Regions from separate parts of the Dyella sp. 01N36 genome, predicted to be linked through region 1. Evidence: predicted binding sites of a transcription regulator. Region 1 holds the regulator's gene; the other holds the start of a gene.
The links. Region 1 encodes FliA, which starts transcription of late flagellar genes. Its sites were predicted from a motif close to TAAAGTTTNNCNNNCNNNGGCCGATAA; they were not measured.
Positions count from the first base shown of each region.

Region 2: the regulator FliA is predicted to act here: its motif matches at 3,243-3,269, upstream of AC1DMG_RS15555 (HDOD domain-containing protein).

Region 1 is NZ_JBFTRY010000004.1:40,254-44,444, forward strand. It holds gene flhF (flagellar biosynthesis protein FlhF) at 1-193, shown strand, start outside; gene AC1DMG_RS01950 (nucleotide-binding protein) at 190-1,131, shown strand; gene AC1DMG_RS01955 (RNA polymerase sigma factor FliA) at 1,133-1,906, shown strand; gene cheY (chemotaxis response regulator CheY) at 2,064-2,471, shown strand; gene AC1DMG_RS01965 (protein phosphatase CheZ) at 2,468-3,109, shown strand; gene AC1DMG_RS01970 (chemotaxis protein CheA) at 3,113-4,191, shown strand, end outside.
Region 2 is NZ_JBFTRY010000116.1:899-9,911, reverse strand. It holds gene AC1DMG_RS15565 (YncE family protein) at 1-694, shown strand, start outside; gene AC1DMG_RS15560 (LLM class flavin-dependent oxidoreductase) at 1,168-2,160, shown strand; gene AC1DMG_RS15555 (HDOD domain-containing protein) at 2,170-3,111, opposite strand; gene AC1DMG_RS15550 (TIGR03862 family flavoprotein) at 3,300-4,559, opposite strand; gene AC1DMG_RS15545 (slipin family protein) at 4,702-5,451, opposite strand; gene AC1DMG_RS15540 (NfeD family protein) at 5,475-6,845, opposite strand; gene AC1DMG_RS15535 (hypothetical protein) at 6,936-7,406, opposite strand; gene minE (cell division topological specificity factor MinE) at 7,520-7,789, opposite strand; gene minD (septum site-determining protein MinD) at 7,795-8,610, opposite strand; gene minC (septum site-determining protein MinC) at 8,654-9,013, opposite strand, start outside.

The DNA of each region.
Region 1 (4,191 bases):
CGCGCTGTCGGTGCTGATCCGTCACCGACTCGCGCTCGACTACGTCACCGATGGACAGCGCGTGCCCGAAGACATCGCCACAGCCGATGCGCGGGTGCTGGTGTGCCGTGCCGCGCAAGTGCTCAAGGGCACGGCGCCGGCCGATGACGTGGTGATGGCGGATCGCTTCGGACTAGCGGTGGCAAGTGCATGAGCGGTGTCTTTGCAATGAACCAGGCGATGGGGTTGGAAAGCATGCTGCGTGCGCTGACCGAACGACATAGCCGACAGGCGCCGGTCCAGGACCAGGCGTATGGATTGAGCGGCTCTGCGCCGCGCAAGCGTTGCCGCGCCATCGCGGTGGCCGGCGGCAAGGGCGGCGTGGGCAAGACCACGGTATCGGTGAACCTGGGCATGGCGCTCGCCGTGCAGGGTCACCAGGTGATCCTGCTCGATGCGGACATGAGCCTGGCCAATATCGACGTGCTGCTCGGCCTCACGCCCACGCGTCATATCGGCCACCTGCTCGACGGCGTCTGCTCGATCGAGGATCTGCTGATGACCGCGCCGCACGGCCTCAAAGTGGTGCCGGCCGGTTCGGGCACGCGTCGACTGGCGCAGCTGGGGGCGGGCGAGCACGCGGCGGTGATCCGCGCGTTTGACGATCTGGTGACACCGCCGGACTACCTGGTGGTGGATACCGCCGCAGGACTTTCCGACAACGTGGCGATGTTCGCCGCCGCCGCCGATGACGTGGTGGTGGTGGTGTGCGACGAACCAGCTTCGCTCACCGATGCGTATGCCTTGCTCAAGGTACTCAGCCGCGATTTTGGCGTGCGCCGCTTCCGCATGGTGGCGAACATGGTGCGCAACCTGGGCGAAGCCAGGCAGCTGCATCAGAAACTCGCACGAGTTTGCGATCGCTTCCTCGATGTGGCGCTGGAATTCATGGGCCATGTCCCGCATGACGAACGACTCAAGCAGGCCATCCGTCGCCAGAGCGCGGTGGTGGACCTGTGGCCGTCGAGCCGGTCGGGATTGGCATTCAAGCAATTGGCGGGTGCGGTCGATACATGGGGTGAACCCGAGCGACTGGGCCTGGATCGCATCGCCTTTTTCAGCAGGCAGGCCGCAGTAGCAACGGGGTGGTGACATGAGTGTGGCTTCCGAATATCTGCAGCTGACGCGGCAGAGTGCCGACGAACTGGTTCGCCAGCACGCTCCCTTGGTGCGAAGGATCGCCTATCACCTGATGGGTCGATTGCCGCCCAGCGTGGACGTGAGCGACCTGATTCAGGCCGGCATGATCGGTTTGCTGGAGGCCGCGCGCAATTTCACCACCGGCAAGAATGCGAGCTTCGAAACGTTTGCGGGTATCCGCATCCGTGGCGCGATGCTCGACGAATTGCGGCGCACCGACTGGACCCCACGGTCGGTGCATCGAAAAGTACGCGAAATGGCGGAGGTTGTTCGTCAGATTGAAATCGAAACCGGTTCTGATGCCGATGACGCCGAAGTGATGCGGCGACTGGGCATGGGCGCCGAGGAATATCACCAGGTGCTGGCCGACGCGGCGAGTGCACGCCTGCTCAGCCTTTCCGCACCGGATGACGCGGATGGTGGCGCGGCGTTCGACGTGGCCGATGGCGACAGCCTGAGCCCGGCGGACAGTGTCGAGCACGAAGGCATGCGCGAGGCCCTGGTGGAAGCCATCGGCGGCCTGCCCGAACGCGAGCAGCTGGTGATGTCCCTGTACTACGAGGAAGAACTGAACCTCAAGGAGATTGGTGCGGTGCTCGGCGTGACCGAATCGCGCGTGTGCCAGATCCACGGCCAGGCCATCGTGCGCTTGCGAGCGCGGATGAGCGGTTGGCATGAGGGGCAGGAAAGGAAGGCAGGAAAACGTAAAGGGGCGAGGGGCGACTAACAAGGGCGTGAGTCCGGACGGTCGCTGCGCCGTGCAGGGTCGAACCGACGTCCGGTCGTTGCGCCCTCGCAACCCGACGTCCGGTCGTTGCGCCCTCGCAACTGGTCCCTCGTCCCTGTTCAACACAAGTCATATCTACGCGCAGCGGAGAAAGCGTTTGGACAAGAATATGAAGATCCTCGTGGTGGACGACTTCTCCACCATGCGGCGCATCGTTCGCAACCTGCTGGTCGAGCTGGGTTTCAGCAACGGCCTGATCCAGGAGGCCGACGATGGCGAGAACGCCCTGACCATGTTGCGCAACAACGCCTTCGACATGGTCGTGACCGACTGGAACATGCCCAACATGACGGGCATCGACCTGTTGCGCGCGATCCGCGCCGAGCCCTCGCTGAAGGGCATGCCGGTACTCATGGTGACCGCCGAGAACAACCGCGACCAGATCATTGCCGCCGCCCAGGCCGGCGTGAACGGCTACATCGTCAAGCCGTTCACCGCCGCGACCCTGCAGGAAAAGCTGAGCAAGATCTTCGAACGTCTGGCCGCCAGCGGAGCCACCGCATGAACGCACAAGTTTCCCTGATGGCTGGCGAAGCCATGCCGCCTGAATTGCACGACCTGCTCAACAGCGCCGATGGTGCTGCCTTTGAAAAGGCCCTCGACGCGCTGGTGCGCGAGCGCGAACAGCGCGTGTTCCGCGCACTCGGCCTGCTTGCGCGCGACCTGCACGATGCCGTGCGCCGCCTCGGCGGCGACCTCGCGCAGGAAGGCGTGCCGGGCAGCGTCGCCGATGCACGCAAGCACCTGGAAGACGTGCTGGAAATGAGCTCGCAGGCCGCGCATCGCTCGCTCGATTTCGTCGAGCGCATGCGTCCGCAGGCCGACGCGCTGGCCGAGAACGCCGGTGCCGTGATCGATGGCACCACTGAAGGCGAAGTTGCGCATGTGCTGGCGACGCAGTCGCAGGCGTTCGCCCATGCTTGCCGCGATGGCCTCGCCGATTTCGTGGTCGCGCAGTCGTGGCAGGACCTTTCCGGTCAGCGCATCAAGAAGGTGGTGAATTTCATCGGCAGCGTGGAGAACTCGCTGCTGGAACTCGTGAGCCTCACCGGCGCGCTGGCGTCGGGTGAAGCCGCCGCCGGCCCGGTCAAGGTCACCAGCCAGGATGAGGCGGATCGTCTGTTGAGCGAATTCGGTTTCTGATCGATGGATCCCTCGTTCGACAACGAGTTGCGCGACGATTTCCTGGTGGAAGCCGGGGAACTGGTGCAGCGCCTGGGCGATCAGCTGATCGGGCTGGAGGCCTCGCCGCGCGACGCCGAACTGTTGAACGCGGTGTTCCGCGCGTTCCACACGGTGAAGGGCGGCGCGGGCTTTCTTGCGATCGAGCCGATGGTGCAGCTGTGCCATCACGCCGAGGATCTCCTCAACGTGGCGCGCAACGGGCAGTTGCTGCTCGACGCCAGCCGCATGGATGCGCTGCTTGAAGCGTTGGATCTGCTCAACGACATGATGGCGGCGCTGGCCGGCGGCACGGGGATGGCGATGCCGCCCGCTGGCCTGCTGCAACGCCTGATGCCGGGCAAGGCCGCTGCACCGGCGCCCAAGCCGGTGGCCGCGCCGGTAGCGCCGCCGCCGAGCGACGGCACGATCGACGATTCCGAATTCGAGGCCTTGCTCGATAGCCTCTATGGGAGCAGCGGCGCACCGGGTGCGCCCGCGGCGGTGGCCGAATCGGGCAGCATTTCCGACGACGAATTCGAAGCCTTGCTGGACAACCTGCATGGCAAGGGCGGCCAGCCTGGCGCGACGACGAACGCGGCCGTCGCATCGTCAACCGCAGGCACGATCTCGGACGACGAGTTCGAATCGCTGCTCGACAATCTTCACGGCAAGGGCGGACTACCGGGCGCGAGCGCGCCGGCATCCGCTCCTGCCCCCGCACCTGCTCCTGCCGCCGCACCGGCTAAGCAGGCGGCGCCGGCGCCCGAAAACACCGTGCGCGTGGACACCGCCCGCCTCGATGCCCTGGTGCACCGCGCCGGTGAGCTGGTGCTGGTGCGCAACCGACTGCTGAGCCTGGCGGCCAAGACCGGCGATGAAACGCTCGAGCTGGCCGCCACCGAACTCGATCGCGTGGCCGATGCCTTGCAGAACGCCGTGCTCGGCATGCGCTTGCAGCCGGTGGGCCGCTTGTTCCAGCGCTTTCCGCGCATCGTGCGCGATCTTTCGCGCCAGCTCGGCAAGGAAGTGGAACTGATCCAGGAAGGCGAGGGCACCGATCT
Region 2 (9,013 bases), on a different contig from region 1:
CGAAGCGTTCGCGCGCCTGGATTTCCGCGATGCTCACAGCATGAAAGAGCATTCCAGCCTCAGCGCGCCGGACTGCAAGGGCATCAACCACGCCGACTTCGCCATCGACGGCAGCTATGCCATCTTCACCTGCGAGTTCACCGGCAAGCTGGTGAAGATCGACATGGTCAACCGCAAGGTGCTCGGTTACCTGGACCTGTCCAAGAAGGGCATGCCGCAGGACATCCGCTCGTCCCCGGACGGCAAGACCTTCTACGTCGCCGACATGATGGCCGATGGCGTGTACCTGATCGACGGCGCCAGCTTCAAGCAGGTGGGCTTCGTCAAGACCGGCGTGGGCACGCATGGCCTGTACCCGAGCCGCGACGGCACCAAGCTGTATGTCGCCAACCGCGGCTCCAACAAGGTGCACGGTCCGCGCGGCGGCAAGGGCAGCGTGTCGGTGATCGACTTCGCCTCGCAGAAGGTGGTGGCCAACTGGCCGATCCCCGGTGGCGGCAGCCCGGACATGGGCAATGTGAGCGCCGATGGCAAGACGCTCTGGCTGTCGGGTCGCTTCGACGACGAGGTCTATGCGATCGACACCGCCACGGGCCAGATCCGCAAGATCAAGGTGGGCCAGGAGCCGCACGGTCTCGCCGTATGGCCGCAGCCGGGCCGTTACTCGCTGGGCCACACGGGCATCATGCGCTGAGCATGAGCGCGCTGGCATAGGCGCGCGATCCCGCTGCTGTCCTTCAACCGCAGCGGGAGTCGATTGACCGCGCGGACGCTGATGCTGCGTTCCACGCCTGTCTCCCGTCGTTGTTGACCGCACCGGCCTGAAAAAAGTCAGGCCGGTGCAAGCACTTGCGTCAAACACGGCGAGTTTCCAACTGTCATGCGGCTGTTATCGCCTTTTCTGAATGCCACTGTTAAATTGTGACGTAGAGCACGTTTTGGCATGCGATTCAGGGAGTGGGCATGAAGGGGAAGCAGTGGCTCGAACGGCTTTTATGCCGTGTTTTCAAGCATCAATGGGCTCGGCCGGAACCCGGTCGCCGCGAATGCAGCCGCTGCGGTCGCGTCGAGGAGCGCAACTGGCGAATGGGCTGAGACGTCGGTCGGCCTCACTGGCAATTGGGGACAGCGTCCCCAATATCGGGGCTTCCCGCATGAGGAAGCCCCATGATTCCGTTCTCCGTCCTCGATCTGGCACCGGTCACCGAAGGCAGCGATACCACCCAGGCCTTTGCCAACACGCTGGATCTGGCCCGTCGCGCCGAGGCGCTTGGCTACCACCGCTATTGGCTGGCCGAGCACCACAACATGCCAGGCATCGCCAGCGCGGCCACCGCCGTGTTGATCGGTCACGTGGCGGGTGGGACCTCGACCATACGTGTCGGCGCGGGTGGCATCATGTTGCCCAACCATGCGCCGCTCCAGGTGGCTGAGCAGTTCGGCACCTTGGCGTCGCTCTATCCGGGACGCATCGATCTTGGCTTGGGACGCGCGCCTGGAACCGACCACGCCACGGCACGGGCGCTACGGCGCTATTTCGACAGCGCCGAGCAGTTCCCGCAGGACGTGGCTGAATTGCTGGCGTATTTCGAGCCGGCGACACCCCATCAGCCCGTGCGCGCCGTGCCCGGTGCCGGCATCAATGTGCCGGTGTGGCTGCTGGGCTCGAGCTTGTTCAGCGCCCGCCTGTCGGCTGCGATGGGTTTGCCGTTCGCCTTCGCCTCGCACTTTGCGCCGGACGCGATGGACGAAGCGCTGGCCCTGTATCGCCGCGATTTCCGTCCCTCGGCGCGCCTGGCCGCGCCGTACGCGATGCTCGGCGTGAATATCGTCGCGGCGGAAAGCGACCAGGAAGCGAAGCGTCTGTTCACTACCCAGCAGCAGAGTTTCGTCAACCTGCGTCGTGGCCGCCCGAGCCTGATCCCGCCGCCGATCGACAATATCGAAGACTTCTGGACGCCCACCGAAAAATTCGGCGTGGAGCATGCGCTCGCTTGCGCGGTGATCGGCAGCGCCGAGACGGTGAAGCAGGGCATCGAATCGTTTGTCGAACGCCATCGCCCGGACGAGCTGATGATCACCGCGAACGTGTTCGATCACGAGGCGCGTTGCCGCTCGTACGCCATCGTGGCCGATGTAAAGCAACGTCTGTCGAGCTGACGCCGCCGATCAGGCCGGCGCGAAACTCCTGCGCAGATCCTGCTGGCAACGCGCCAGCAGCTGCGCGGGAAACGCGGCCACCGGGTCCTCGCTGTAACCAGCCTCGCTGTCGAGCAGGCCTTGTTCGGCGAGGAGCTGGTTCATGGCCAGGCGCTGGGAGACGTAGAGCACGCGACTCATTGGCAGCGTGAGCGCGGCATGGCCGTGCTCGCAATGTTCCACCAGCGCTTCCTGCACGGGCGGCGGCAGATCCCAATGCTGGCCTGCCTGCACGGTGAGTTCGGCGGCGAGCTGCACGCAGCCATCGATGAAGGCCGTTGAGCTGGCGGGCAGTTCGCTGTTCTGCAATTCCTTATCCAGCAAACGCGCCACGGCGCCCAGGCCGCTATAGCCGACCAGGGCCACCAGATAGGCTTCGAACGCGTCGCACTGGCCCTTGCTGAGATACACCGCCGCGTGCGCGCAGCGTTCGGCGTGATCCCATAGACGCTGGCCCACGATCTGCCCGTTGGCACCGGCGCTGGCCATCAGGATGGGCTTCATCACGTAAGACGTCACCACGTGGCGCAGGCCGATCTGGCCGAGCAGCACGACCGCGTGCTGCAGACTGCCCACCGGATGGGCGGTGCGATAGGTGACGCTGCCGGTGACGCGCATGACTTCGCCCACCAGCACCGGATCGCGTTTGATCAGGTCGGCCAGCTGGGCGCCGCTGAGTTTGTCGTTCTTCATGGCGCGCATCAGCTGCGGCAGCACCGTTGGCATGCGCGGCAGACTGCGTACGTCGAAGCGGCCGTTCTCGCACTGGTCCTTCAGGCGCTGGAGAACGGCCTGTTCGCGCGGCTTGTTGGCGCTGTCGCCGGCGTTGACCGGCTGGTTGAGGATGAAGCGGAAAAAACGCTCGGCGAGCTCATCGCCCGAGACCATCCCGTGGGGCAGGCTGGTTTCCACCGGGAGTTCCGGCTCGGGCGCAGCCGGCCGCGTCGCTGCTGGTTCTGCCGCGCGCTCACGCCCGAATACCCGCCACCAGTTCCCCATCATCGTGCTGCCAGCTCCCCTGTGTGGCCCCCGCTACGCTGGGGGTATCGGCAGCTGGCGGAAAAAATGTAGTGCGACTGTGCCGCGCTGCGACGCTCTGCTCAGTTATCGGCAGCAGGGGGCAAATGCTTGATCCATGCCGCCGCCCCGAGTCCGGCGCGGCGGCCGCTGGCAAAGCAGGCGGTGAGCAGGTAGCCGCCGGTGGGCGCCTCCCAGTCGAGCATTTCGCCGGCGCAGAACACGCCGGGCAGGGCGGCGAYCATCAGCTGCGGATCCAGCGCTTCCAGCCGCACGCCGCCGCCGCTGCTGATGGCTTCTTCGATGGGACGGGCGCGGGTGAGTCGCAGCGGCAGGCGCTTGATGCTGCGGGCCAGCGTGTCGACATCGTGGAATTGCTGCCGGTCGAGCACCTCGTGCAGCAGCGCGGCCTTCACCCCGGTGAGCCCGGTCTGGCGACGCAGGTGGTCGCTCATGGAGTGTTTGCCGCGCGGCTTGGCCAGATCGGCGCGCAGGCGATCGAGCGTGCGATCGGGTGCAAGATCGAGTTCGATGGTGATGGGGCCGTGCGCGGCGATGGCGTCGCGGATCAAGGCGGAAAAAGCATAGATCAGGCTGCCTTCGATGCCGTGGGCGGTGATCACGCATTCGCCCTGGCGCGCGTGCTCGCGGCCATGCTCATCGCGCAGATGGATCACTACCGGCTTGAGCGGTGCGCCGGCATGACGACCGGCGATATGTTCGCTCCAGGCGATATCGAAGCCGCAGTTGGAAGGCACCAAGGGCGATACATCGACACCGCGGGCAAGCAACGGCGACTGCCATGCACCCTCKGAACCCAGTTCCGGCCAGCTGCCGCCGCCCATGGCAAGCACCGCTGCATCGGCGCGCACCGCATGTTCGCCATCGGGCGTGGCGAWGCGCAGCAAGCCGTCGTCCGTCCAGCCTAGCCATCGGCGGTGCACATGAAAGCGCACGCCATCCTCGCGCAGGCGGCGTACCCAGCCGCGCAGCAGAGGTGCGGCTTTCAGATCGCTGGGAAACACGCGACCGGACGTGCCAACAAAGGTCTCCACGCCCAGCTGGCGTGCCCAGGCGCGCAAGTCGTCCGCATCGAAATCCTCAAGCCATGCCCCCACTTCTCGCGCACGCTTGCCGTAACGCTGCACGAAATCCGGCTTGGCTTCGCCGTGCGTGAGGTTCATGCCGCCCTTGCCGGCGATGAGGAACTTGCGTCCCACCGAGCCCTTGGCGTCGAACACATCCACCGCCACGCCCGCCGCGTGCGCCGCTTCCGCCGCCATCAGGCCGGCAGGGCCTCCGCCGATGACGGCGAGGCGAACGTGGGTGGGCGTGCTGGACATGGCGGGGCGGATGGCGGGTGGTCGGGCATTGTACAGCCAGGCCAACCGCACCCTTGTAGGAGCGCACTTGTGCGCGACCGGGCGGGCGGAAAGGTGGCGTCGCTCACGCGACGCGGTCGCGCACAAGTGCGCTCCTACAAGGTCAGTCGCCCTTGCCGAGCAGCGGCCTCAACAAATCCAGCGGCAGCGGAAACACAATAGTCGAGGCCTTGCCGCTATTGGACATGTCCGACATGGTCTGCATGTAGCGCAGCTGCAGCGCCTGCGGTTGCTGCGAAAGCATCGCCGCGGCATCGCGCAGTTTTTCGGCCGCCTGCAATTCGCCCTCTGCGTGGATCACCTTGGCGCGGCGCTCGCGTTCCGCTTCCGCCTGGCGGGCAATCGCGCGAACCATGGTCTCGTTGAGATCCACATCCTTGATCTCGACATTGCTGACCTTGATGCCCCAGGGATCGGTGGCTTCGTCCAGGATCTGCTGCAGGCTGTGGTTGATCGAATCACGCTGCGAGAGGATGTCGTCCAGCTCGTGCTGGCCCAGCACCGAGCGCAGACGCGTCTGCGCCAGCTGGCTGGTGGCCTGGAAGAAATCCGCCACCTGCAGCATCGCCTTGTCCGGTTCCACCACGCGGAAGTACACCACTGCATTGACACGCACCGAGACGTTGTCGCGGGAGATCACGTCCTGCGGCGGCACGTCCATCACGGTGACGCGCAAATCCACCCGCATCATGCGCTGGACGATGGGAATCAGGATCACCAGTCCCGGCCCCTTGGTGCCGGTGTAGCGGCCCAGCGTGAGCACTACGCCGCGTTGGTATTCGGGCAGCACCTTGATCGAAAGGAACAGCATCGCCACAGCCCAGATCACGATCACGCCGACGAAACCAAACATGAGCCTCTCCTTTGTTGCCGATGTCAGGCGCGGGTGATGCGCAACAGCAAGCCGTCGCGCCCCACCACGCGGATACGTGAGCCGGCCGGCAGCGGGGCGTCGCCATGCACGCGCCATTGCTCGCCGCCGATGCGCGCCCAGCCATCGCCTGCCGCGTCGAGCGGCTCGGTCAATTCGCCGGTGCTGAGCAGCATGCGTTCGTCGCCATTGAACTTGCGTGTGTGGCGGGCGCGCGCGACGAGGCGCAACAAGAGCGCCAGCACCACCACGCCAGCCAGCGCCATGCCGGCGATCACGCCCAGGTTCACGGCGTAACCGGGCACACCGGCATCGAACAGCATGATCGAGCCGATGACGAAGGAGAGCACGCCGCCGATGCCGATGGCGCCCACCGATGGCATCAAGGCTTCCGCCAGCACTAGGCACACGCCGAGCATCATCAGGGCGAGTCCGGCGTAGTTCACCGGCAATAGCTGCAAGGCATATAACCCGACCAGCAGGCAGATGGCCCCGGCCACGCCCGGCAGCAGTACGCCCGGATGGAAGGCCTCGAGCACCAGGCCATAGATGCCGGCGAGCAGCAGCAGATAGGCGATGGTGGGATGGGTGACCAGCCCCAACAGATGCGTGCGCCAGTTCGGCGCATAGTCGCGCAAGGGCAGCCCCGCCAGATGCAGCGTGACATCCTGGCCATCGACGTGCACGCGACGCCCTTCGAGGCGCGCGAGCAGCGATGAAGCATCGGGCGCCACCAGATCCACCACATGCTTCTGCAGGGCTTCGTCGGCGGTCAGCGTGGCCGCGCCTTGCACGGCCTTGCTGGCCCAGTCGGCATTACGGCCGTTGAGCTGCGCCAGCGATCGGATGAAGGCATTGGCGTCGTTGATCACCTTGTTGGATTCCGCATCGGCGCCCGTCAGTGGCGCTGCGTCCGGTGCGGATGTCGCCGGCGACGGCAGCGGAAGCTTGCCGCTGCCGTCCAGCGATACCGGCGTGGCCGCACCCAGATGCGTGCCGGGCGCCATCGCGGCGATGGGGCAGGCATAGAGGATATAGGTTCCTGCCGATGCGGCGCGGGCACCGCCCGGTGCCACGTAACCAATTACCGGAAGAGGGGAGGCAAGAATGCTGGCAACGATCTGCCGCATCGAATCGGACAGGCCACCCGGGGTGTCCAGTTGCATCAGCACTGCCGTTGCGCCGTCGCGCCTGGCGTGTTGAAGAGAGGTGTCTACGTATTCCGCGGCGGCGGGGCCGATCGGGCCGTTGAGTTCGATGCGCGCCACGAAACCGTCGGAACGCGCCGAGCCACCGGCGGCATCGCCGGCAAGCGTGGTTGAGGCCAGCATCGCGGCACATAGCACACTGGCCGCTGTCTTCAGCCATGGTGTCACGCACGGTCTCCCGTTTGGCGATATCACACTGCGCCAGCGGGTGTTGTCTGGGTGTGAGATAAGCGGGAGGTTTTGCTTGGCCCGCTTGGGTCAGCTAAACGCGGGCTGCCCGTCCGGGTTCAGCAGGCCGTGTTCCACCAGCCACTGCCGGGCATTGGCGGCATCCTCGCCGAACCAGGCCTGGGCCGAGCCGAGCCGGAACGTATAGCCCCAGGCATTCATATCGTCCATCAGGCGCTCGCGGCCCACGCCGGGCAGTTCATCCGCCAGCACGATCTGCAGGTAGCAGGTGGCGTCTTCCTCGGCTACGGAATCGGTGGCGTCGGTATGCACCTCGCTGCGGCGCTCAGGCGGCAGCACGATCAGGTGACCGGCTTCATGCAGCAACGAATGCACGGGGGTGTCATCGCGTGCGTAGACCGTCGTGCCGATGATGCCAGCTTCCTCATCGCCCCAGAAACTGCCGGGGATGGGCGTGCCGATATCGACGCGCTGCAGGGCAAGCCCGTAACGCGCAAGCAAGCGCGCAGGCGCATCGAAGCCGATCTCGGCTAGGCGCATCACGCTGGCTTCGTCAGGAGGAGAGGTGGGAACTGGCATGAGGAAAGAGTCGCCGTGGTTCAGCGGCGACGCACATCGCGAAGTGCGTGGCGCGGCAGTGCCGCGCCACGATCTCAGATGGACTTGGCTGGCGTGTTCTCGGGCAGCGCCACGGAGAGCTCGAGGATCTCGTGTCCGCTGTCGCGCTCGACATTGATGTTGATGGCGTCGAGGTCGACGTGGACGTATTTCTTGATCACTTCGAGCAGCTCGTTGCGCAGCAACGGCAGGTAGTCGGGAGCGCCACGGGTGGAGCGCTCCTGAGCCACGATGATGCGAAGACGCTCCTTGGCGAGTCCAGCGGTGGGTTCCGGCTTGCGCTTCAGGAAATCAAGAATACCCATGCCGATCAGCCTCCGAATACGCGCTGGAAGAAGCCCTTCTTCGGCACCTCGAGGAAGCGCAGGGCACGTTCTTCACCAAGGATGCGGGCAACCGTGTCGCTGTATGCCTGGCCGGCAAACGAGTTGTCGTCCAGGATCACCGGCACGCCGGCGTTGGAGGCGGCCAGCACGTTTTCCGATTCGGGAATCACGCCCACCACGTTGATGCCGAGGATTTCCTCGACGTCCTTCACGCTGAGCATTTCGCCCACGGCCACGCGGGCCGGGTTGTAGCGCGTCAGCAGCAGGTGCTGCTTGATCGCGCCGTCGCCGCGTTCGGCGCGGCGCGTCTTGCTGGCGAGCAGGCCCAGGATGCGATCGGAATCGCGTACCGAGGACACTTCCGGGTTCACCACCACGACGGCGTGATCGGCGAAATACATCGCCAGGTGCGCACCCTTTTCGATGCCGGCCGGCGAATCGCACACGACGTAATCGAAGCCTTCCTTGCCCAGGTCTTCGAGCACTTTCTCGACGCCTTCCTGGGTCAGCGCGTCCTTGTCGCGCGTCTGGCTGGCGGCAAGCACGTAGAGGGTCTCGTAGCGCTTGTCCTTGATCAGCGCCTGCTTGAGCGTGGCTTCGCCGTGCACGACGTTGACGAAGTCGTACACCACGCGCCGCTCGCAGCCCATGATGAGGTCGAGGTTGCGCAGGCCGACGTCGAAATCGATCACCGCGACTTTCTTGCCGGCCATGGCGAGGCCCGTGGCAAGCGAGGCACTGGTCGTGGTTTTGCCCACGCCACCCTTGCCCGAGGTGACAACGATAATCTCAGCAGTCAAGGCTCATCTCCGCATGGTTCTTTGTAGTTGTAATGACTGATCGTCAAAGCTTAGCGATCAGCAATTTTTCCCCTTCGAGCCAGCATCGCACAGACTGGCCTTCGAGGTCTTTTGGAATTTGTTCAAACACGCGGTAGTGACCGGCGATGGCCACCAGCTCCGCGCGGAAGTCTGAAATGTATATGCGCGCTTTCTCATCGCCCTGTGCGCCGGCCATCGCACGACCGCGCAAACTGCCGTAGATATGGATGCTGCCGTCGGCAATCACCTCGGCAGCATTGGCGATGGCGCCGGTGACGACCAGATCGCGATCGCGCGCATACACCTGCTGGCCAGAGCGCACGGTGCCTTCGTAGTGCTGCGCACCGGCGTTGGTGACCGGCGCAGCAGGCTCGGCTTCCTG